DNA from 3 places in the Pseudoduganella dura genome. Region 1 is predicted to be linked to each of the others. Evidence: predicted binding sites of a transcription regulator. Region 1 holds the regulator's gene; each other region holds the start of a gene.

Region 1 (8,058 bases):
GCACTGCTCGCCGCGGCCTGATCCGATCATCCGGCGCAATTTTTCGTTGAATTTCCCGTAAATCGCATCCCGACCGGGCCAGCAAGGCCGCCCGGTCACCCGATCCCGCCCAGGCTGTGGCGGTCCCGTGCTCACCGTTTCCCCGCCACCGGCCTGCCCGCATCCTCGCAATCGAGGATGTTTCAAATGTGAAACATCAAATTGCCGCCGGTTTGCCGCGCTGTTTCCCCCTTCGCCTGTGCCAGCCATGCCCGACAATGCATGCTGAGAAAAGTCGGCGCAGCCGAAAAAGGTAACCGGAGCACCCGATGGCAGAAGACAGCGAAGCCGAGAAGACAGAACCCGCGTCAGAGCGGCGCCTTACACAGGCGCGTGAAGAAGGCGATGTTCCCCGGTCCCGCGAAGTGGCGACCTTCACCGTGCTGATGGCCGCGGGTGCCGGCCTGTACATGTACGGTTCCACGATGGTACGGCAGCTGTCGGCCACGCTCACTTCCGGCCTGCGGCTGAGCCGCGAGCAGGTGTTCGACATGGATGTGCTGGGCCAACGCATCCTGGCCGACGTGGTACAGGTGATGATCACCTTCCTGCCGCTGGGCCTGGCCGTGATGGTGGTGGCGATCGCATCGCCCGTGCTGGTCGGCGGCTGGCTGTTTACCGCAAAGGGCTTCATGCCCAAGTTCAGCAAGCTCAATCCCGTCAGCGGCATCACCAACATGGTGTCGAAGAATGCACTGGTGGAGCTGGTCAAGGCCATCATCAAGACGATCATCGTCGGCGCCGTGGCCTACATGGTCGTGATGCGCTACAAGGACGCGATCTTCGGCCTGCCGTCGGAGCCGGCCAACGAGGGCTATGCCCACATGCTCGACATGCTGGCAATGAGCTTCCTGTTCCTGGTCGGCGCGCTGGGGTTCATCGCCGGCATCGACGCGCCGTACCAGATGTGGCACCACGCGAACAAGCTGAAGATGACGCGCCAGGAAATGATCCAGGAATCGAAGGAGTCGGACGGCAATCCGCAGATCAAGGGCAAGATCCGCCAGATGCAGCGCGAGATGGCGCGGCGCCGCATGATGCAGGATGTGCCCACCGCCGACGTGGTGGTCACCAATCCTACCCACTACGCGGTGGCGCTGAAATATGCGGACGGCTCGAAGGGTGCACCGAAGGTGGTGGCCAAGGGCACCGATGCGGTGGCGGCGAAGATCCGCGAGCTGGCCAAGGAAAACCGGGTGGCGATCCTGGAAGCGCCGGCGCTGGCCCGTGCGCTGCACAAGCATACCGATATCGGCGACGAGATCCCGCAGCGGCTGTATGCCGCCGTGGCCGAAGTACTGGCTTACGTGTACCAGCTGCGCGCCTACCGGCCGGGCGGCCGGTATCCGGACCGGCCCACGAAGCTCGACGTGCCGGCCGACCTGGACCCGAACACGGCCAAGCCGGCGCAGTAGATTCAAGCGCAATCCTTTCAACAATAGCGTCAGGGGAAGAACACGATGCAAGCAATCAGAATGCCCGGCTGGATGAACGGCATCACCGGCGGCAAGCCGCAAAGCCTGGCCGCGCCGATCCTGATCATCATGCTGCTGGCGATGATGATCCTGCCGCTGCCCGCGTTCATCCTCGACCTTTTCTTCAGCTTCAATATCGCGATTTCCGTCATCGTGCTGCTGACCAGTCTCTACACGGTCAAGCCGCTCGACTTCATGGCGTTCCCGATCGTGCTGCTGCTGACGACGATGCTGCGCCTGGCGCTGAACGTGGCGTCCACCCGTATCGTGCTGACCGAAGGGCATACCGGCCCGGATGCCGCCGGCAAAGTGGTCGAGGCGTTCGGCCACTTCCTGATCGGTGGCAACTACACGGTCGGCATCGTGGTGTTCGTCATCCTGACGATCATCAACTTCGTCGTGGTCACGAAGGGCGCGGGCCGGATCGCCGAAGTGGGCGCCCGTTTCGCGCTCGATGCGATGCCCGGCAAGCAGATGGCGATCGATGCCGACCTGAACGCCGGCCTGATCGGCGAGGCCGATGCCAAGCAGCGCCGCGCCGAAGTATCGATGGAAGCGGAATTCTACGGCGCGATGGACGGTGCGTCGAAGTACGTGCGCGGCGACGCGGTGGCGGGCATCCTGGTCACCGTCATCAACGTCGTCGGCGGCCTGCTGGTCGGCGTGATCGCCCACGACATGGCATTCGGCGACGCCGCCAAGACCTACACGCTGCTGGCGATCGGCGACGGCCTGGTGGCGCAGATTCCATCGCTGATCATTTCGCTGGCGGCCGGCGCCGTGGTTTCCCGGGTGGCGTCGGAAAAGGATATCGGCTCGCAACTGATCGGCCAGCTGTTCGCGAAACCGCAGGTGATGTATATCACCGCCGCGATCATCGGCGGCCTGGGCCTGATTCCCGGCATGCCGAACCTCGTGTTCCTGCTGCTGGCCGCCGCGCTCGGCGGCACCGGCTACATGCTGGCGAAAAAGGAAACGGAGGCCGGCGAAACGGGCACCGCGGGCGGTCCGTCGGGCAGCGGCAGCGGTGCCGGTCCGGCGGCGGGCGGCCCGGCCGCGGGCGGGCAGGGCGGCGCCGCCGCCGAGAACGAGGAAGCGACATGGAACGATGTGATGGCGGTCGACACGCTGGGCCTGGAAGTGGGCTACCGCCTGATTCCCCTGGTCGACAAGGCGCAAAGCGGCGAACTGCTCAAGCGCATCAAGGGCATTCGCAAGAAGTTCGCGCAGGAAGTGGGCTTCCTGGCGCCGCCGGTGCACATCCGCGACAACCTGGAGCTCAAGCCTTCGGCCTACCGCATCACGCTGAAAGGCGTGGAAGTGGGCACCGGCGAAGCGTTCAACGGCCAGTTCCTGGCGATCAACCCGGGCATGGCGAGCGGCACGCTGCCGGGCCTGGCCACCACCGATCCCGCCTTCGGCCTGCCGGCCGTGTGGATCGACGCCAGCCTGCGCGACCAGGCGCAGGGCCTGGGCTACACGGTGGTCGATGCCGGCACCGTGGTCGCCACGCACCTGAATCACCTGATCACGTCGCACGCCTCGGAACTGCTCGGCCGCGGCGAAGTGCAGGCGTTGCTCGATCACCTGGGCAAGGAAGCGCCCAAGCTGGTGGAAGACCTGGTGCCGAAGACGATCTCGCTGTCCGCGCTGCAGAAAGTGCTGCAGAACATGCTGGCCGAAGGCGTGCATATCCGCGACATGCGCACCATCATCGAAGCGCTGGCCGAGCACACCGCGCACACGCAGGACCCGAACGAACTGACCGCGCTGGTGCGGATCGCGCTGGGCCGGGCGATCGTCCAGCAACTGTTCCCGGGCAATGGCGAACTGTCCGTGATGACGCTCGATAATCGCCTCGAACGCCTGTTGATGCAGGCGCTGGCGCAGGGCGGCGCCGACGGTGCCGGCATCGAACCGGGCCTGGCCGACACGATCGCCCAGCAGGCCGCCAATGCCGCCATGCAGCAGGAAGCGCTGGGCGTCACCCCCGTGCTGCTGGTGCCGGGCCCGCTGCGGCCGCTGCTGTCGCGCTTCCTGCGGCGCGCCTTGCCGCAGCTGAAGGTGCTGTCGCATGCCGAGATCCCGGAATCGAAGACGATCCGCGTGACGGCGCTGGTGGGCAACACGTAGGGCGCCACGGCCGAGCCCGTGTCATGGGGTCAGGCACCATGACACGAGCCCAGCCTTGGGATATCGCCTTCCGCACTTCTGAAATACCCCCCTTTTCCCTACCTGTTCGGATGATGCTTACTCCACGGCATCGTCAATAATCTCACCATCGAGAATATCTCTGTGCATGGCGAACGGGAGCAGCAATGAACGTCAAGAAATTTACCGCGCCCACGTCGCGTGAGGCGCTGCGGAAGGTACGCGAGGCGCTGGGGCCGGATGCGGTGATCCTGTCGAATCGCCCGATGGATGGCGTGGTCGAGATCCTGGCGCTGGCCAACGACGATGCCGCTTCGCTGGCCAGCCCGGTCGACGATGCGCCGCCCGGCGCGCCGCACCTGGACCTGGATGACGGCTATGCCGCCGCGCCTGCGTCCATGCCGCGCCCGCAGGCGATGCCGCAGCCCCCGCGTGCCGCCGCGCCGATGAGCTATGCCGATGCGCCGGAGCCGATGCCGGCCGTCCGGTCCGCCGCCGCACCGACGTCCCGCGCGCCGTTCGCGCCGCCGATGCCGCCACAGGTCGCGCAGCCGGCATATCAGCCGCCGATGCACCAGCAGCCGATGCACCAGCAGCCGATGCACCAGCCGATGATGCAGCCTGCGGTGGACATGGCCGGCATCACCGCGCTGGTGTCCGAGGCCGTCAGTGCCGCCAAGGCCAATGCCGCCGCCGAGATGCACGGCATGATGAGCGAGCTGCGCGCCATGCGCGGCATGATGGAAACGCAACTGGCCGAACTGTCGTGGGGCAGCGCGCAGCAGCGCGAGCCGCACAAGGCCGCCGTGCTGCGCGAACTGCTGGCGGCCGGTTTTTCCACCACGCTGGCGCGCCGCCTGCTGGACAAGCTGCCCGCCGGCCGCAGTGCCGACGATGCCTCCCGCTGGATCCACACCGTGCTGGCCCGCAATGTCAGTGCGCTGGCCACCGAGGATGCGCTGATCGAGCGCGGCGGCGTGTTCGCGCTGGTGGGCCCCACGGGCGTGGGCAAGACCACCAGCACGGCCAAGCTGGCTGCCCGCTGCGTGATGCGCCATGGCCCGCAAAACCTGGCGCTGATCACCACCGATGCCTACCGTATCGGGGCGCACGAACAGTTGCGCATTTACGGCAAGATCCTTGGCGTGATGGTACATTCCGTCAAGGATGAGGCCGACTTGCGCATCGCCTTGAAGGAGCTGCGCAACAAGCACACGGTGCTGATCGACACGGTCGGCGTCAGCCAGCGCGACCACATGGTGACCGAACAGGTGGCGATGCTGCAGGGCACCGGCGTCGATGTGAAGCGGCTGCTGTGCCTGAACGCCACGTCCACGCAGGAAACGCTGACCGAGGTCGTGCGCGCCTACCAGGGCAGCGGCCTGGCCGGCGGCATCATCACCAAGCTGGACGAGGCGGCATCGCTGGGCAACGTGCTCGACGTGGTGATCCGCCAGAAGCTGCAGCTGTATTACGTATCGAACGGCCAGCGGGTGCCGGAAGACCTGCACCTGGCCCAGCCGGCCGAGCTCGTGGAGCGCGCGTTCCGGCTGAAGAAGGATGTGTCCCAATACACCGACGGCGACCTGCCGATGCTGATGGCGGCCGCCGGCAACGATGCACTGCGCGAGGTTCACCTTGGCTAATTTCGATTTCGACCAGGCGGAAGGACTGCGGCGCATGCTGGCGGGGCCGCCGCGGCCCCGCATCGTCACGTTCCTGTCGGCCACGCCGCAGGACGACAAGGGCGCCATGCTGGTCAACCTGGGCGCCTCGCTGGCCCGCGCCGGCAACGACGTGGTGCTGGTCGATGCCTGCGCCAGCGCGCACGGCGTGGCCTCGCGCCTCGGCATCGACAACGGCGCCAGCCTGCTGAACGTGGCGCGCCAGGAATGCGCGCTGAACGAGGTGATCCACGAAGTACCGCAGGGCTTCAACGTGGTGTCGATGACGCGCGGCGAATCGCGCAACGGTCCGCCGGAAGCGCGGCGGCTGGCCAAGGCGTTCGACGTGCTGGCCGCGCAGGCCGGCATCGTGCTCGTCGACGGCGAGTTCGATGGCGAAGCGTTCCCGGTACCGGTGATGGCCAGTTCGGAAATCGTGGTGCAGGTCTCGAACAGCGCCACGTCGATCACCAACGCCTACATGATGATCAAGCGGCTGAACCATGAGCTCGGGCGGCGGCCGTTCGGCATCGTCGTCACGGGTGCGTCCGAGAGGGAGGCCAAGGTGGTTTACGATAATATGGCACAGGCGGCAAGCCGTTACCTGGCAGTCAATCTCGTATCGATGGGATCGGTGCCGGCCGATGAATACCTGCACCGCGCGGCGCGCCTGGGTCGCGCCGTGGTGGACGCGTTCCCGCTGGCCGGTGCCTCGGTGGCGTTTCGACAATTGGCGGGACGGTTTGCGCTGGCTTCGCCGTCACATCCTGGGAGCGGCCACCAACTGCAGCGCTGAACCTGGCGTTCATTACAAGAATAGAGATTTATGTACACGGTCAAAGGGAAGGTGAACAAGGATTCGCTGCTGACGGAGCACATGCCCCTCGTAAAGCGCCTTGCTCACCACATGAAGGCAAAATTGCCGCCCAGCGTGGAAGTGGATGACCTGGTACAGGCGGGCATGATCGGCCTGCTCGACGCGATCAACCGCTATGAAGAAACGCACGGCGCCCAGTTCGAAACCTACGCGGTGATGCGCATCCGCGGCGCGATGCTCGATGAATTGCGCAGCAGCGACTGGATGCCCCGCACCTTGCGGCAGGACATGCGCAAGATCGAGAACGCGATGGCCGTGCTGCAGCAGAAGCTGGGCCGGCCGCCGGCCGAATCCGAAGTGGCAAAATCGCTGAAACTGTCGCTCGAGGATTACCAGGAGATGCTGGGCGAGGGCGGCGGCCACCAGCTGCTTTACTACGAGGATTTCCAGGGCGAGGAAGGCAACGACAACTTCCTGGACCGCTATGCCCATGACGAAGAAGCCGATCCACTGCGTTCGCTGATGGATACCGGCTTCCGCCAGGCCGTCATCGATGCGATCGACGCACTGCCGCCGCGCGAGAAAATGCTGATGGGCCTGTACTACGAAGAAGAATTGAACCTGAAGGAAATCGGCGCCGTGCTGGGCGTCTCCGAATCACGCGTGTCGCAGCTGCATACCCAGGCGGTATCCCGGCTGCGCGCCACGTTGCGGGAGCAGGCATGGACTGGTCCAGCGTAGCGGGTATCGTGCTGGCGCTGGCCGGCCTGATCGTGGGGCAGGCACTCGAAGGCGGTAAACCGTCCTCGCTGATCCAGCCGGCCGCCTTCGCCATCGTCGTCGTCGGCACGTTCGGCGCCGTGCTGCTGCAAACGCGGCCGGCCACGCTCAAGCGCGGCATCCTGATGCTGCGCTGGGTCTTCAAGCCGCCTGCGGATGGCCGCACGCTGCTCGCGCGCGACATCCAGGCCTGGAACCAGACCGTGCGCCGCGAGGGCCCGCTGGCGCTGGAGCGCCACATGACCGGCGCGCGCAACATGTTCCTGGCAAAGGGGCTGCGGATGGTCGTCGACGGCATCCAGCCCGACAAGCTGCGCCAGCTGCTCGATACCGAGATCACGGCATTCGAAACCTCCGAACGGCAGGCCGTGCGGATCTGGGAATCGGCCGCCGGCTACTCGCCCACGATCGGTATCCTGGGCGCCGTGCTGGGCCTGATCCACGTGATGGAAAACCTGTCCGACCCGGCCAAGCTGGGGCCAGGCATCGCCGTGGCATTCGTATCCACGATCTACGGCGTGGGGCTGGCGAACCTGTTCTTCTACCCGATCGCGAACAAGTTGAAGAACATCGTCACCGCCCAGGTCCACCAGCAGGAAATCGCCGCGGCCGTATTCCACGACATCGCCAGCGGCGACTTCTCGCGCATCATGGACGAGCGCATCGCCACGCTGTTGCAGGAGTACGCATGAGCTTTCAATATCGCCGGGCGCGCCGCCCGTTCGACGAGGAACCGGAAAACCACGAGCGCTGGCTGATCTCGTATGCCGACTTCATCACGCTGCTGCTGGCGTTCTTCGTGGTGATGTATGCGATTTCGTCGGTCAACATCGGCCGCTACCGCATCTTTTCCGATTCGCTCGGCGAAGCGCTGGGCGGGCAGGGCGCCAACGTCAAGCCCAATACCGAGGTGCTGAACCAGCCGTTGCCGAACCCGAACCTGAAGAAGCGCCAGGAACTGATGAAGCAGGAGCGCGCGTCGATGACGAAGCTGGCGCAGGATCTGCAATCGACGATGGCGCCGCTGGTCAAGGAAGGCAAGGTGCGGGTCACGCAGAACAGCCGCGGGGTTTCCGTGGAAATCAATGCCAGCGTGCTGTTCGACCCCGCCGAAGCGAAGCTCACGGAAGAG
Region 2 (8,058 bases), 3.0 Mb from region 1:
CGGCGTGCGCGCGCTGAAGGTATCGCCGGACGGCGCCCGCGTGACGTTCCTGCGCGGCCGCCCGGACAACCAGTTCCAGATGGACCTGTGGGAGTTCAACCTGAAGGACAAGTCGACCCGCCGCCTGGTCGACTCGAAAGTGCTGGTCGCCGAGGAAAACCTGTCGGACGCCGAAAAGGCGCGCCGCGAGCGCGAACGCACCGCCGCGCTGAAAGGCATCATCAACTACAGCTGGTCGCCGGACGGCAAGCGGCTGCTGGTACCGATCGCCGGCAACCTGTACCTGATCGACGTAGCCAGGCCGGATGCGGCGCGCCTGGTCGCCTCGGGCAACGTGACCGATCCGAAGATCTCGCCGAAAGGCAAATACGTGTCGTTCGTGCGCGACCAGAACCTGTACGTGATCGACCTGGCCACCGGCCAGGAAAAGGCGCTGACGACCGATGGCAAGGGCACGCTGCACAACGGCGAAGCGGAGTTCGTGGCGCAGGAAGAAATGCACCAGTTCACCGGCTACTACTGGGCCCCGGACGATTCCGCGGTGGCCTACCGCCGCTACGACGAAGCGCAGGTGCCGATCGCGCGCCGCTTCGAGATCTATCCCGACCGCACCGAAGTGATCGAGCAGCGCTATCCGGCCGCCGGCGATAAAAACGTGGTCGTGGAACTGCGCATCGTCAACCCGGTCACCGGCGAAACGAAGAACGTGGACCTGGGCGCCGAGAAGGACATCTACCTGGTGCGCGCCGACTTTTCCGCCGATGCGAAAAAGCTGCTGTTCCAGCGCCAGGCGCGCGACCAGAAGAAGCTGGAACTGGTCGCCGTCGATACCGCCACGCTGGCGCAGAAGGTGCTCGTCACCGAAACGTCGAAGACGTGGACCGACATCAGCGACGACCTGCGCTTCCTGTCCGGCGGCAAGGGATTCATCTGGTCGTCCGACCGCACCGGCCGCAACCACCTGTACCTGTACGACATGGACGGCAACGTCAGGCATGCGCTGACGCAGGGCGAATGGGGTATCGACAACCTGCTGGCCGTCGACGAGAAGGCGGGCAAGGTGTACTTCTCGTCCAACAAGGACGCGGTGATCGACAAGCAGACCTATTCCGTGTCGCTCGACGGCGGCAATGCCGGCAAGCCGGTACGCGTGACGCAGGCCGACGGCTGGCACGACACCACGTTCGCGCGCAACGGCCAGCTGTTCGTGGACACCTGGTCGGACCCGGCCAACCCGCCGCAGGTATCGATCCGCAAGCCGGATGGCGCGATCCTCACGTGGCTGGAAAAGAACGAGGTCAACGCCGCGCACCCGTACTACAGGTACAAGTCCGATCACCTGCCGGTGGAATACGGCACGCTGCCGGCGAAGGACGGGCAAACGCTGTACTGGTCGATGATCAAGCCATACCGCTTCGATCCGGCGAAGAAATATCCGGTGTACCTGTCCACCTACGGCGGCCCGACCGCGCAGCACGTCACGCGCAAGTGGGGCGACACGTTCGACATGTACATGGCGCAGCAGGGCTATGTGGTGTTCCGCCTGGATAACCGCGGTTCCGGCCGCCGCGAGCGCGCGTTTTCCGATGCGATCTACCGCAACCTGGGCAAGGTGGAAGTGGAAGACCAGCTGGCCGGCATCGACTTCCTGGGCAAGCAGGGCTTCGTGGATGCGAAGCGCATCGGCGTGTATGGCTGGAGCTATGGCGGCTTCATGGCGTTGCGCCTGCTTTCCCAGGGATCGGACAGGATCGCCGCCGGCGTTTCCGGCGCGCCGGTCACCGACTGGGCGCTGTACGACACGCACTACACCGAACGCTTCATGGACAAGCCATCCGAGAACAAGGAAGGCTACGCCGACAGCACCGTGTTCGCGCATGTGGACGGGCTGAAATCGAACCTGCTGCTGATCCACGGCATGGCGGACGACAACGTGCTGTTCACCAACACCACGAAGATGATCGACGCCCTCGTCAACCGCGGCGTGCAGTTCGAACTGATGACCTACCCGGGCGCCAAGCACGGCGTATCGGACCGCAAGCAGCGCAAGCACGTGCAGGTCAATATCGATGCGTTCTTCCGCAAGCACCTGAAGCCGGAGACGGTGCAGTAACCGGCGGCGCTTGATTTATTGGTGGCGAAGCAGGGGTTTCAAGGAGCATGCTCCTTGCCTGCGGCGCGTCATGCAAGCATGGCCCTCTCCGGACACCGGTTTTTCCATGCGTATCAGCCCCGTTTCACATGCTATCGGTCTGCAACCGAAAACCGGTGTCGGACACCAGGCCCTGCGCCGATGCATTCGATAGCGGGCACCGCAAAACAAAACAGCCGCCCTCGGGCGGCTGTTTCACTTCCGGCATCAGATCGAACCTTACAGACCCTGGCGGTTGCCGCGGTTCACGACCTTGGCATCGTCGACTGCGTCTTCGACAGCTTCGCGGGCATCGCCCACTTTTTTCTGGACCTTGCCTTCTACCTGGTTTGCCACGCCCTTGGCCTGCTGCTTCGAGCTGCCAACCAGCTCACCGGCTTCCTGCTGGATCTTGCCGCCGATTTCCTTTGCCTTGCCTTTGATTTGATCGCTGTTCATGGTGAGCTCCTTTATGTAGTGCGGCTCGGCGAACCCCGATGGTTCGCTGCCTCTGGCACACGCTGTAGTGCGTGTGCATGGAGAAATAATACGATCCGCAAGCGCGATCATCCGTTCGTTCCCTAACATTGCAAAAACAATCAGCTACCGGCGGTCGGGGTTAAGGCCTGCTTAAGGGTCGCTCGAGGGCCGCGGCAGCTTTACCAGACCCGTACGCGCGCCTCCGGCGGCAGGTACAGCTTCTGGCCGGGCTGCACGTCGAACGCCTTGTACCAGTCGTCGATATTGCGCACGGTATAGGTGCGCCACTGGGCCGGCGCATGCTCGTCGGTAGTGACCTGGTTGCGCAGCGCGGCCTCGCGCGGCTTCGTGCGCCATGCCTGCGCGTAGCCCATGAAGAACTGCCGGTCCGTCTCGAGGCCGGCCTTGGCGCCCTGCGACGCATGGTAGGCATCCAGCGCGGCCGCCAGGCCGGCCAGGTCGGCCAGGTTCTCCGCCAGCGTGAGCTGGCCGTTCAGTTTCAGGTCCGGGAAAGCCTCGTAGGCCGAGTACTGCGCCACCAGCGACTGTGTGGCCTTGGCGAAGTGCTCGCTATCCGCTTTGGTCCACCAGTCGCGCAGGCGGCCCTTCGAATCGAATTCGGCGCCGATGTTGTCGAAACTGTGGCTGATCTCGTGGCCGATCACGGAGCCGATGGCGCCATAGTTCACCGCGTCGCTGCCGTTCGGATCGAAGAACGGCGGTTGCAGGATCGCGGCCGGGAAATTAAGCGCATTCTGCATCGGCATGTTGACGGCATTGACGAGCTGCGGCGGCATCGACCACTCCTTCGGATCGACCTTCGTGCCCAGCCTGGCCAGCTTGAGCCGGTAGCGGAACTGGTCGGCACGGTACGCATTGCCGAACGCATCGTCCGGCTTCACCTCCAGGCCATCGTAGGACGTCCATTTTTCCGGGTAACCCACGCCCACGTACAGCGCCTTCAGCTTGGCATGCGCTTCACGCTTGGTGGTCGGCGCCATCCAGTCGAGCCGGTCGATCCGCGCGTGGAAGGCGTCGACGATGTTGGTGACCATCTGCTCCACCTTGACTTTGGCTGCCGGCGGGAAATACTTATCGACATACATCTTGCCCACCGCTTCCGGCATCGCCTCGTTGAGCCACACCAGGCTGCGCTTCCAGCGCGCCGACAGTTCCGGCGTGCCGCTCAGCGTGCGGCCATAGAACTCGAAGCGCTGGTCCACGAACGCCTTCGGCAGCGTACCGCCATACTGGTTGACAGTGTGGAAGGCGAGCCAGTCCTTCCATGTCTGCACCGGCATCTCGGCCACGAGCGCGGCGGCGCCGATGATTGCGCGAGGATGATAGACGATGAATTTCTTTTGCTTGCCCAGGCCGGCGCTGGCGAAGAATGCCTTCCAGTCGAGGCCCGGGGCCCTGGCCGCGAACTCCCTGGCGTCCCATTGATTGTTCGCCTTTTGCATATCGGACGATTCTTCGCGCGCGCCATGCGCCTGCGCTAGCTTGCGTTCCAGCTCGAACACGCGGGCCGCCCGCTCTTCCGGCTCGGAAAACCCTGCCAGTTTCAGCATCGCGGCAATGTGCGCCTGGTAAGCCGTGCGCAGGCGGCTCATCCGCTCGTTTTCTTCCAGGTAGAACGCCCGGTCCGGCATGCCGAGGCCGCCCTGCAGCAGGTAGGGCACGTAATTGTCGGGGTCGGTAAAGCCTTGGGCGATCCACACGCCGAACAAGTTCTCGGTATTGAAATCGGTGGCGTTGAGCGGATCGACATCGGCGCGCAGGCTGGCGCCCAGCGCCCGCGTCAGGCCGGCCTTGTCGCGGATCGCCGCGATCTTGTCCAGCACCGGTTTCAGCGGCGCGGTCCCACGCGCCTCGATGCCGGCTTCATCCATGAGCGCGCTGTAGTAGGTGGCGACCCGTTTCGCATCGCTCGCCCCCGGCTGACGGCCGGCGGCCTCGATCAGCTGAAGGATGCGCTGGTTGGTTTCCTCGACCAGCGCATTGCCGGCGCCCCAGCTGCTGCGGTCGGCCGGGATCTCGGTGGCGGCCAGCCATTGGCCGTTGGCGAACGCATAGAAATCGTCGCCCGGCAGCACGGCGGCCGCCGCGGCTTGCTGCCGGTCCGGGGCCGCGGTGGGTTGCTGCGCATGGGCATTGGTAAACGCCAGCGCGGCGCACAGTGCCACGGCGAGGGTACTCGTCCGCGGCGGACGGCGCAGTACGCGGAATGCTTGCATAAAGTTCCTTATTATTGATGTGAATGAATTTCGTGGCGTGGTACGCCAGCCTGCACTGTAGCCCCTGGCGCGGCATCGCGGCGAGCGCCGTGCGACAGGCTGCACAAATCGTGGATAGGCTGCAGAGGTCTGGAATTTTGGCGCGCAGGATAGTGGCAGCCGGAATACCCTTCCCCGCGCCGGAAAATCCGCTATAGTTCACCTGGAGCAACAATTATGAGGAGAGCACGATGACACTGGAGGATTTGTTCGATCAGGCCACCGCGCTGCCGACAGCGCCGAAGGTCGTCCAGGAACTGGTCGCCAGCTTCGACAAGGCATCCGTATCCACCGAGGAAATCGCCAGGCTGGTGGCGCTCGACCCGGTGTTGAGCGCCAAGCTGCTGCGCCTGGCGAACTCGGCCTATTACAACCTGTCGCGCAGCATCGGTACTGTCGAGGATGCCGTGCTGATGCTGGGTTTCGTGGCCGTGCGCACGCTCGTCATCAGTTCCGGGCTCGTCAACGGCTTCAAGTCGGTGACCGGGCTCGACCTTGGGCACTTCTGGCGCTTCAGCATGCGCACCGCCGTGGCGGCGAAGTGGATCGCCAAAAAGACCCGCGACAACGGCGAACTGGCGTTCACGATCGGCATGATGCACGCCATCGGCCAGCTCGTGATCCATGCATCGATGCCGGCCAAGGCGGCCGCACTGGACGCGATCGCGGCACCGCTCGACGGGCGGCGCCTTGCCGTGGAACGGGAAGCCCTGGGCTTTACCTATGCCGCCGTGGGCGCCGAACTGGCACGGCGCTGGCAGTTCCCCGCCGTGTTCTCGGATGCCATCGCCGCCTTCCCGGCCCCCCTCGAGCGCGGCGCGGTGGACCGGCTGGCGGCGATCGTCCACCTGGCGGCCTGGCGCGCCCGGGCGATGGAGGAAGCGGACAGTGGGCAGCCCACCGGGGATTTCCCGCAGGACGTGGCCGATATGCTGGGGCTGGACGCCGACGTCATCGAGGAAATGCCGCCGCTGGACGAGCTGGCCGCGGGCCTGGACGAGATGATGAAATAGCAAGTTATTGTGCAGCCGGCCATGGCAAAATTTCTTTTCAAAATTTTTCAAAAAGGCCTAAAGTTTTTTCCGCGCCCGACGTAAATCATGACAAGCAGTACTCCGATCACGATTACGTTTTGAAAAGCGGGCATGCCATGACCTCGACCGAAGTCCTCTCGATGTACGAAAATATTGCCGGACTGACCAATAAAATGGTCGTGGCCGCGCAGGTCGGCGACTGGAACACGCTGGACCGCCTCGAGAACGGTTGCGCCGCGCAATCCGTGGCCACGCTGGGCGGCGTGCCGGCACTGGAAGGAAACGCCCGCCAGCGCAAGATCGACCTGCTGAAGCAGATCATGGCCAACGACCGCGCGATCCGCGACGTGACGGAACCGTGGATGGGCCGGCTCAACGGCTGACCCGCGGCGGCGCTCGGCAGGAGCAAGCCGCCGAATAGTTTCCTGGATTTGAAAAAAGCGCCCGCGGGCGCTTTTTTTATTGCCCTCGCCGCGACATCAGCCTTTCAGCGGCGCGGCCACCCCCGGGGCCGGCACCGGGCCGGCGGTGGGTTCGGTGCGCGCCGGCGCATCGTCGTCGTCGCGGCTCCAGCTTTGCCGCACGATCGGACTGCGCCGCATTTTTGCCTTGCGGATGAAGTGGACGATGACGCCGAAGATCGCCAGCAGCACGAGGCTGCCGGCGAACAGGAACGTGAGCAGCTTCGGGCGGGAGATCTTGATTTCCTTCTTCGGTTCCGGGGGTGGCGGTTCGGCCGCCTTTTTTTCCTCCGGCTTCGGTTTGGGTTCCTCGACGGTGGCCACCGCCGCGCTGGTGGTCGCGGCGCTGGCCGTTACCTGTTCGCCGCCGGGTTCCCCAGGTTGCGCAGCACCGGGTTTGACGGTTTCGTCCGCTGCCGCCGTGGCCTGGACCGCAGCGTGGGCAACGGCTGGCGCTGCCGGAGCCTGTGCCGGTCCGTCTGTCGCTGCTGCTGGTGCCGCCGCCATTGCCGCGGCACCAGGCTTGGCTGCCCCGGCCATCTGCGCCGGCGCGTTGGCCGGTGCGGCGGCCTTCGGTGCCCCGGGAGCCGCCGGCTCCGCCTTGCCCGCGGCGGGCATGGCCACGCGTGCCGCACCGGCCGTGTTCGATATCCCCAATTGCGCCTGCAGGGTCTTCAGCTTGCCTTCCAGCTCGGCCAGCTTGTTCAGCATCGCGGCATCGGCCTGGGCCGCGGCAGGTTGAACGGTAGCTGGTTGAACAGTGGCAGGTTGGCCCGCGGCCGGCCTGGCCGGCGAAACGGATGCCGGTGCCGCGGCGAGCTTTTCCTGCCCTGCTGCGCCCTTGCTCGCGCTGACTCCCGCTTCCACGCTGGCCCGCGTGGCGCGTGCCGCCTCGGCCAGGTCGGCCTTCGATGGCAGGATCGACCGCGCCGCGACCTTTTTCTCGCCTTGCGGTTCCGCTTCCTTTGCCTGCTCCGTTGCCGTTTCCTTCTCCGGTTCGTTCTTCGCCACGGCCGGCTTCGCGGGCTTCGCCCCACGCCTGAAATCGTCGGCGGAGGATGCGTGCTTCAGGGCCTCCTTGCGTACCTCCTGCCGGCCTGGCGTGGATGCATCCTTCTTTTCCTCGCGCAGCGCGACCTTGCCGCCGCGCGCACTGAAAGCCCGTTCGACGGCGTCGAGCATTTCCCTCTCGCCGCCGGTCGCTTCCTTGCCGGGCGACGCCAGCGCCACCAGGCCCGCGACCTTGTCGCTGCCGGCGCGATGCACAGCCGGCCTGCCGGCACGCCCGACGGTGGACGGGGCCGGCGCGGCCGCCGCCGGCGCATTGGCGGCCACGGCAGGCGCAGGCGCCGGAACGGCTGCAACAACAGGTGCAACGGCGGGCGCGGGCGACAGCCACAGCGTAACGCTCCGTACACGTTCCTTGCCGCCCGAGACCAGCTGGAAGTACAGGTGCAGCACCTCGGCCTGCACCGGCGCGCTCGTCGTCACGTGCAGCACACGGCGGCTGTCGCGCCGGACGATCGAGATCGCGGCCCCCGCCAGCGCCGGGTTCATCTTCACGCTGGCCCCCTGGAACACGTCCGGTCGTGCCAGGCGTACCTGCAGGTCCGCCATCTCCTGGGCGGTCAGGTCGGTCAGTTCGATATCGGCGGCCAGCGGCTGGCCGGCGAAAG
Region 3 (8,058 bases), 4.1 Mb from region 1:
GTGCTCGCCGACGATTTCCGCGCCGACAGGCTGACCTTCCGGAATACCTCGGGCGACCACGGCCAGGCGCTGGCGCTGCGCATCGACGGCGACCGCGCCGTCGTCACCAACAGCCGCCTGCTGGGCTGGCAGGATACCGTGATGCTCAACAACGGCCGGCACTACTTCCGCGATAGCTACATCGAAGGCCGCGTCGACTTCATCTACGGCAGCGCCACGGCGGTGTTCGACCGCTGCGAAATCCGGAGCAAGAACGGCGGCTACGTGACCGCGGCCAGCACGCCGCCCGAGCGGCCATACGGCTTCGTCTTCATCGACAGCAGACTGACGGGCGATCCCGCGCCGTGGATCGACCCGGCCGGGAAGATCGAAGCCAGGCCTCCCGGCGCCCTCGCCTTCCTGGGCCGCCCGTGGCGGCCCTACGGCAGCGTGACCTTCGTCAATACCGAGATGGGCGCGCACATCCGGCCGGAAGGCTGGGACAACTGGCGCAAGCAGGACAACGAGAAAACCGCCCGCTACGCGGAATACAACAGCCGCGGCGAAGGCGCCGCTCCCGGCAAGCGGGTTGCGTGGTCGCGGCAACTGGGCGATGCCGAAGGGCGCGGGCTGACCGTCGAGAAGATCCTCGGCGGCGCCGACGGCTGGCGTCCCGCCATGTAAGGCCGCCCGCCGCGTCGAGCCGGCTACCCGCCTCGCACCAGGCAAGCCGGCCACAAACCCGATTTCGTTTCATGACAAGCCAGGAAGCGGCCGGCACCGGCTCGCCCATATAAAACCATCACAAGCGCAATGGAGGAGACCATGGATTACAGCAGCCGCAAGCTCAGGGTTAAACGTTTAACGCAAGCGGTGTCGATCGCTCTCGTTTCGATCGCCACCAGCAACGCCGCGCATGCCCAGCAGGCCGCACCGGATGCGGGCACCACGGCCGACGGCGCGCCGATCCAGAAAGTGCAGGTGGTCGCCACGCGCGCCTCGCAGCAGTCCGGCATCGAGCGCAAGAAGAACGCGGCCACCGCGATGGATTCGATCGTGGCCGAAGACGTGGGCTCGCTGCCCGACCGGAACGTGGGCGAAGCGATCTCGCGCATGGCCGGCATCGTGCTGGATCGGGGCGACTATGGCGAAGGCGTGACGGTCTCCGTGCGCGGCAACGGCGCCGACCTGACCCGCGTGGAGCTCGATGGCCAGAGCGTGCAGTCCGCCGGTGGCACCGACGCCGGCGCCACGGGCGGCGCAAACAGCCGCGGCACCGAGTTCCGCCAGCTTTCGGCCGACCTGATCAAGAGTGTCGACGTGGTGAAAGGGTCGACGGCCGACATGACCGAGGGCGCACTGGGCGGCGGCATCGTCATCAAGACGCGCACGGGCCTGGACTTCAAGAAGCCGTTCGCCTCGCTGCGCCTGGGCGGCAGCCAGAACTCGCTGGACAAGAAGTGGAAGCCGGACGCCAACCTGATCCTGGCGAACAAATACCTGGACGGGCGCCTCGGCCTGATGGTCAACGCCTCGCACAGCACCCTGAACAACGAGGCGCACTCGATGCAGGTGTCGCAGACGGCGCAGCAGGGCTACTACCGCCTGCTGGACTTCGACGGGTCGCCGGAAAAGACCTACACGTTCCTGCCCAGTACCGTCAACGGCAACGACCTGACGGCCACCACGCCGATCGTGCGCACGCCGCTGGGCGGCAACAACTTCCTGAACTCCGAATCGCCGCTGTCGCTGATCACCAAGTCGGCCGGCGCGAAGACCAAGGCCGAATGCGCCGCCCTGTTCCCGAACTTCAGCGCCGCGCAACTGGCGCAGATCCCGCAGGGCAGCCGCGCCGCGGCGCTGACGCAGCGCGGCAACGAGCTGTTGACCTGCCTGAACCAGTGGAACGACTACACGCCGTCGAACGTGCGCTACTTCATGAAGAAGGAGCACGACCGCAAGGACAACCTGGACCTGCGCGCCGATTTCAAGGTGACCGACCGGCTGACCGTGTACGCCAAGGGCAGCTTCAACCGCCGCGAAACGCGCATCGAGCAGATGACCTACCAGCTCGGCCTGGTGAAGAATCCGAACCAGCTGCCCAATCCGCTGATCACGCCCGGCTACACCGGCACGGTGGTATCGGACGATACCGTCAACGGCGTGCGCACCGCGGCGCCCGGTTCCGGCTTCTACACGTACAACGCGCCGTACACGTATTCCACGCGCTCGAACAACTATCCGTTCATGGGCGCCGTCACCAACGTGGACCCGGCCTCGGTGCTGGTGGACGCGAGCCACCACCTGACGCGCTTCACGGTCTCCGACGGCCAGGCCATCCCGGACCAGACGCTGGAATTCGCCCGCACCGTCAGCCGCTACCTGCAGACGGGCGGCACCTACCGGAACAACGGCCTGACCGCCGAATTCTTCTTCGCCGATGCCCAGTCGGATTTCCGCCGCGTGCAGCAGCGCATGAGCTACACGCTGAACACGGGGCCCACCACGTTCGAGCTCGATCCGAGCGGTCTGTGGGGCTTCCAGTTCCCGGCCGGCGTCAACCAGGCCGATCCCGCCGGCTATGCGGCGCTGTTTCCGCGCACCGTCGGCGGGGCCGCGCTGGGCAACACCAACACCGTGTTCCGGCCGAACTACACGGCGGCGCAGCAGCCGCTGCGCACCACGGCGGCCGGCATCCTGTGGCTGCCGCAGATCCGCGAAACGGGCGAGCGTACCGCCAAGCTCGACGTGACGTACATGACGCCGGAAAGCATTCCGTTCTTCAAGCGCATCAAGGCCGGGTTCAACCTGCGCGACAACTTCAGCAACTCCTGGGAAGGCGGCGCCGGCGACAAGATGGTCAAGGCGCCCATCGGTACCTACGGCCAGGCCGGCTACGTGCCGGGCGTCTACCTGCCGCAGGCGCGCGTGGACAACCGCTTCGAAGGCTGCCAGAACACGCCCGGCTCGCTGGCCGCCGGCGGCGACGCCTGCAGGTACGGCTTCTCGCCTTCCCCGGACCCGCGCAACGGCCGCGACACCACGCTGGTGCTGACGCAGCAGGACTTCCAGAACCTGATCGCCCGGACGCTGACGAAGCCGGCCACCGGCACCTCGTATTTCAACGGCGCCAACGGGCGGCCCGGCATCCTGCCGCAGAACTGGACCGGCATCGACATCGCGAAGGCCGTCGAACTGACCAACTTCGCCAACCGCAACTGGGATTGCGTGCAGACCTGCACGGCCACCGACGGCAAGGTGTACGACCAGCCCGTGAACAAGCTCGAAGAGCGCATCGACGCGTTCTACCTGATGACCGACTTCGGCCTGGACCATGTGCCGTTCACCAGCCGCGCCCTGCCCTTCGGCCTGGAATTCGACGGCAACGTGGGCGTGCGCTACGTGCGCAGCCGCGTGCACGGCACCGGCACGATGACGTTCCAGTCGTATTCGAAGACGGCGGCCTACGACCCGGACGATCCGACCAATTCGGCCGGCTACGTGCAGTCGTCGATCGTGCAGAATACGGCCGTGGACGCCGAGACCACCGACGTGCTGCCGAGCCTGAACCTGGCCACGTGGCTGCGGCCCGATGAACTGGTGCTGCGCTACAGCGTGGCGAAAACCGTCGCGCGCCCGCCGATCCAGCAGCTGCTGCCGGCCAGCACCTGCATCTACGACGAACGCGCCGCCGACCTGGATTCCGACGGCACGCAGCGCTGCAACGGCGTGATCGGCAACCCGGCGCTGCAGGCGCGCAAGAACGTCAACCAGAACGTCTCGCTCGAGTGGTACCCGAACCGCGACACGATGTTCAGCCTGGCGTACTTCAACCAGAAGGGCAAGGTGGGCCAGTTCATCACCGAAGGCGTCAGCGGCGGCCAGCTGTTCGCCGGTTCCGACCTGGTGGACCCGCAGACCGGCGTGAAACTGTCCGACCTGCCGTTCAACTATTCCACCTACGTCAACGGCCCCGTTTCCACCCGCAACGGCGCCGAGTTCAGCACCAAGACGGCGTTCACGTTCCTGCCGGGGCTGCTGGGCTTCACCGGCTTCGACGCCAACTACACGAAGGTGAAGTCGAAGCACGTGACGGCCTCGATCGTCGACCTGCTGACCGGCACCCCGCTGCCGCCGGCGCGCGAGTCGGAATCGCAGTACAACATCGCGCTGTGGTACGACGACGGCAAGCTGTCGGCACGCGTTGCCCTGCAGGGCGCCGCCGCCTGGTTCACCTGCATCTCGCCGTGCGGCCAGACCCCGCGCGAGCTGATCAACTACCCGGCGCAGGGCGTGAACGTGAATGCCTCCACGCCGATCATCTACTCGCCGGGCTCGCCGAACTTCAAGGATGCGACGCGCTTCGTGGACGCCAAGATCGCGTACAGGTGGCGCCCGGACGTGGAATTCTTCCTCGAAGGCCGCAACATCGGCAACGCGACCACGTCGAACAGCCAGGGCCCGTATGCGCCGCTCAGCAACGGCGTACCGAACCTGCTGGACTACGCGTATGCCGGCCGGCGCATCATGTTCGGCGTGTCGTTCCGCACGCTGTAGACGAGGACCATGCCGCTCTCCGGTGCCGGATACCTTCAGGTGTCCGACACCGGTTTCGCAAACGTCTGCCAGCATCCGGGCAACAAGCCGGCCGGTCCGCCACAGCGGTTCGACACCGAATGGCAAACCCGGTCTTGCCCTCTCGCAGTCGCCCCTTATGCGTAGGTATCGACGACGCTGCCCAGCGTCGCCGTGCCGCCCGGCTGCGTCGACGCCGCGCTGTTCGTGCCCTGTTCCTGCGCCGCCTGCCGCTGGGCCGCCTGCTGGGCCACCTGCTGTGCCGCCTGGGCCTGCAATTGCGCGATCCGCTGCTGCAGGGCCTGGATCGCCTGCTGGATCTGCTCCGCTTCCTTCTGCCCCGTTTCGCTGGTGTCCTTCTGCGCTTCGGCCAGTTCCTTCTGCTTGCTCACCAGCTGCCGTTGCAGCGTGGCCAGTTGCCCGCCGCCCGCACTGGCGGACGATACAACTGTCGTGGCTGAACCTGCAGCCGAGCCGATCGATGCCACCATGTCTGTTCCTTTCGCTGTCGCCTGCGCTGTTGCATGCGCTGTTGCCTATTGTCGTCCATGCATTATCGGCACGTGCTGCGCGAACTGAACCGCCGGCGATGTAAAGCCACGTAAAGATCGGTCCGCCCCGGCCGAGCGTGTACACTGCGGCGGCGCCGGCTTTTCATTGCAAAAGCGCGCATCGCACGTCAACGACAGAGAGAATGCCATGAAGATTTCAAACTCGCTGCCCGCCTGGGCCATTGCCGCGCCCGTTTGCGCGTGGCTGCTGCTGGCCGGGAAACTGGCCGGCGCCGACCAGATGCTCGGCGGCGCGTACATCGCGCTGCTGGCCGCCGGCCTGTTCGCCGGCGTGCTGGCCGCCGTGTTCCACGCCGAGGTGGTGGCGCACCGGATCGGCGAACCGTACGGCACGCTGGTGCTGGCGGTGGCGGTGACATCGATCGAAGTGGCGCTGATCGTATCGCTGATGATCGCCGGCGGCGAATCGACCACCGGCCTGGCGCGCGATACGGTTTTCGCGGCCGTGATGCTGATCCTGAACGGCATGGTGGGCATCTGCCTGCTGGCCGGCGCGCGCCGGCACGGCGAACAGCGGTTCACGCAGACCGGCGTTTCCGCCGCGCTGGCCACGCTGTCAGCCATCGCCGTGCTGACGATGGTGCTGCCGAACTACACGACCACCACGCCGGGCCCGGTCTACAGCAGCAGCCAGCTGATCTTCATCGCCGTGGTATCGCTGGTGTTGTATGGCACCTTCGTGCTGGTGCAGACGGTGCGCCACCGCGATTATTTCCTGCCCGAGGCCGCCGTCGACAACGAGGAAGTGCATGCGCCGCCGCCGCCGAAGAGCGTTGCCTGGCGCAGTGGCGCCCTGTTGCTGGCGTGCCTGGCGGGCGTGGTGCTGCTGGCGAAATCGCTGTCGCCGCCGCTCGAGGCGGCGGTGCTCGCGCTCGGCGCGCCGAAGGCGCTGGTCGGCATCATCATCGCCGCCGTCGTGCTGCTGCCCGAGGGGATCGCCGCCTACCAGGCGGCGCGCGCGAACCGGCTGCAAACCAGCCTGAACCTGGCACTCGGTTCCGCGCTGGCCAGCATCGGCCTGACGATTCCCGCGGTGGCGATCGTGTCGCTGGCCAACGGCTGGACGCTGTCGCTGGGGATCGACGTCAAGTCGACCGTGCTGTTGCTGCTGTCGGTCGTCGTGGCCACGATATCGCTCGGCAACGGCCGCACCACGATCATGCAGGGCACCGTGCACCTGGTGATCTTCGCCGTCTACCTGTTCATCACGATCGTGCCCTGAACGTCCGAAAGTGCGTGTCCCGTGCCGCCCTCGCAGGCACGGGACACGCACTTTTTTTGTTGTCGGATTCGCCACGCCAGCAGTGCATCGCTTGTTCTTTTTACATGGTAATCTGCTCACATCACCGGCATCCGGAGCCGGGAAGCGCAAGCACCAGACACCCCCGGACCAACCATTCGTAGACAACGCAGACAAGTGAACGTGATGAAAAAGAACGTAGCAATTATCGGGGCAGGCTTCTCCGGCGCGGTCATAGCGCACCAGCTCGCCAAGGCGGGCCATCAAGTCGAAGTGTTCGAATCGCGATCGCACATCGCCGGCAACTGCTATTCCGAGCGCGATGCCGAAACCAGCGTGATGGTGCACGTGTACGGCCCGCACATCTTCCACACCGATAACGAACGGGTGTGGAAATTCGTCAACGAGTTCGGCGAGTTCATGCCATTCGTCAACCGCGTCAAGGCGATCACGAACGACCGCGTGTTCACGTTGCCGATCAACCTGCTGACGATCAACCAGTTCTTCAACAAGACCTTCCGCCCGGCCGAGGCGCAGCAGTTCCTGGCCGAACAGGGCGACAAGACGATCGAGAACCCGGTCACGTTCGAAGACCAGGCGCTGCGCTTCGTCGGCCGCGACCTGTACGAGGCGTTCTTCAAGACCTACACCGTCAAGCAATGGGGCCTGCAACCGAGCGAACTGCCGGCCAGCATCCTGAAGCGGCTGCCGGTGCGCTTCAACTACGATGACAATTATTTCAGCCACAAGTACCAGGGCATGCCGAAGGATGGCTACACGGCCATCGTCGAAAAGATCCTGAACGTGCCGGGCATCACCGTGCACCTGAGCACGCCGTTCAAGCCGGAACAGAAAGGCGATTACGACCACGTGTTCTACAGCGGCCCGATCGACGCCTGGTTCGGCCACCGCGACGGCCGCCTGCCCTACCGCACGCTCGATTTCGAAGTGCACCGCGACCAGGGCGACTACCAGGGCAATGCCGTGATCAACTATTGCGACAGCGCCAAGCCCTACACGCGCATTACCGAGCACAAGCACTTCTCGCCGTGGGAACAGCACGAAGGCACGCTGTGCTACTTCGAGTACAGCCGGCAGTGCGAGGAAGGCGATACGCCGTATTACCCGATCCGGCTGGCGCGCGACAAGGTACAGCTGGAAAAATACGTGAAGCTCGCGCAGGACGAACCCAACGTGACCTTCATCGGCCGCCTGGGCACCTACCGTTACCTCGACATGGACGTGACGATCGACGAGGCGCTGAAAGTGGCCGACAAGTTCCTCGCCTGCGCCACCGAGAACGCGCCGATGCCGGCGTTCGTCATCGATCCGCTGGCCTGACGAACCGGATCGCCAATCCACCGGCATCGGCCACCATTCCAGCGGGATGGTGGCCGATGCCGCTTTTGCCCCTGTTCTCGATTCCGCTTTTACTCCAGCGCCCGCGGGATCGCCTGCAACTGCGCGCATCCCATATCTTCCGGCGCCAGCAGCGACGCACGTGGCATGCCCGCGTGGGCGACGTGCCGCCCGAATGGCTGGTCGTGATCAGCCTGGTAAATAGGAACGCCGGATTACGTTGATGTTGCGCGTCAACGCCAGCGTGCACATCCGCTGCCGTGCGTGGTGAAGGTGTTCAAGGCGGCATCCGGATCGCCGACGCTGCCGGGCAAGGTCGGCCGGCAGGACCGA

What was found. The regulator FliA, encoded in region 1, starts transcription of late flagellar genes. The targets are predictions, from matches to a motif close to CTAAAGTTTNNNNNNNNNNNGCCGNTA.
Region 2: GJV26_RS06925 (flagellar protein FliT) is a predicted target of FliA. The motif match lies at 5,958-5,984, and genes of this name have one in related genera.
Region 3: GJV26_RS02230 (FlxA-like family protein) is a predicted target of FliA. The motif match lies at 5,109-5,135, and genes of this name have one in related genera.

What each region holds. Positions count from the first base shown of each region.
Region 1 is NZ_WNWM01000002.1:4,531,801-4,539,858, forward strand. Features, by position in the region: gene GJV26_RS19795 (pseudouridine synthase) at 1-21, shown strand, start outside; gene flhB (flagellar biosynthesis protein FlhB) at 309-1,454, shown strand; gene flhA (flagellar biosynthesis protein FlhA) at 1,500-3,647, shown strand; gene flhF (flagellar biosynthesis GTPase FlhF) at 3,833-5,311, shown strand; gene GJV26_RS19815 (MinD/ParA family ATP-binding protein) at 5,304-6,125, shown strand; gene GJV26_RS19820 (RNA polymerase sigma factor FliA) at 6,156-6,887, shown strand; gene GJV26_RS19825 (flagellar motor protein) at 6,869-7,618, shown strand; gene motD (flagellar motor protein MotD) at 7,615-8,058, shown strand, end outside.
Region 2 is NZ_WNWM01000002.1:1,544,725-1,552,782, forward strand. Features, by position in the region: gene GJV26_RS06905 (S9 family peptidase) at 1-2,113, shown strand, start outside; gene GJV26_RS06910 (CsbD family protein) at 2,372-2,590, opposite strand; gene GJV26_RS06915 (M13 family metallopeptidase) at 2,791-4,848, opposite strand; gene GJV26_RS06920 (HDOD domain-containing protein) at 5,079-5,900, shown strand; gene GJV26_RS06925 (flagellar protein FliT) at 6,038-6,304, shown strand; gene GJV26_RS06930 (type IV pilus assembly protein FimV) at 6,401-8,058, opposite strand, start outside.
Region 3 is NZ_WNWM01000002.1:469,191-477,248, forward strand. Features, by position in the region: gene GJV26_RS02220 (pectinesterase family protein) at 1-663, shown strand, start outside; gene GJV26_RS02225 (TonB-dependent receptor) at 805-4,536, shown strand; gene GJV26_RS02230 (FlxA-like family protein) at 4,692-5,045, opposite strand; gene GJV26_RS02235 (calcium:cation antiporter) at 5,254-6,348, shown strand; gene glf (UDP-galactopyranose mutase) at 6,553-7,707, shown strand; gene GJV26_RS02245 (hypothetical protein) at 7,764-7,949, shown strand.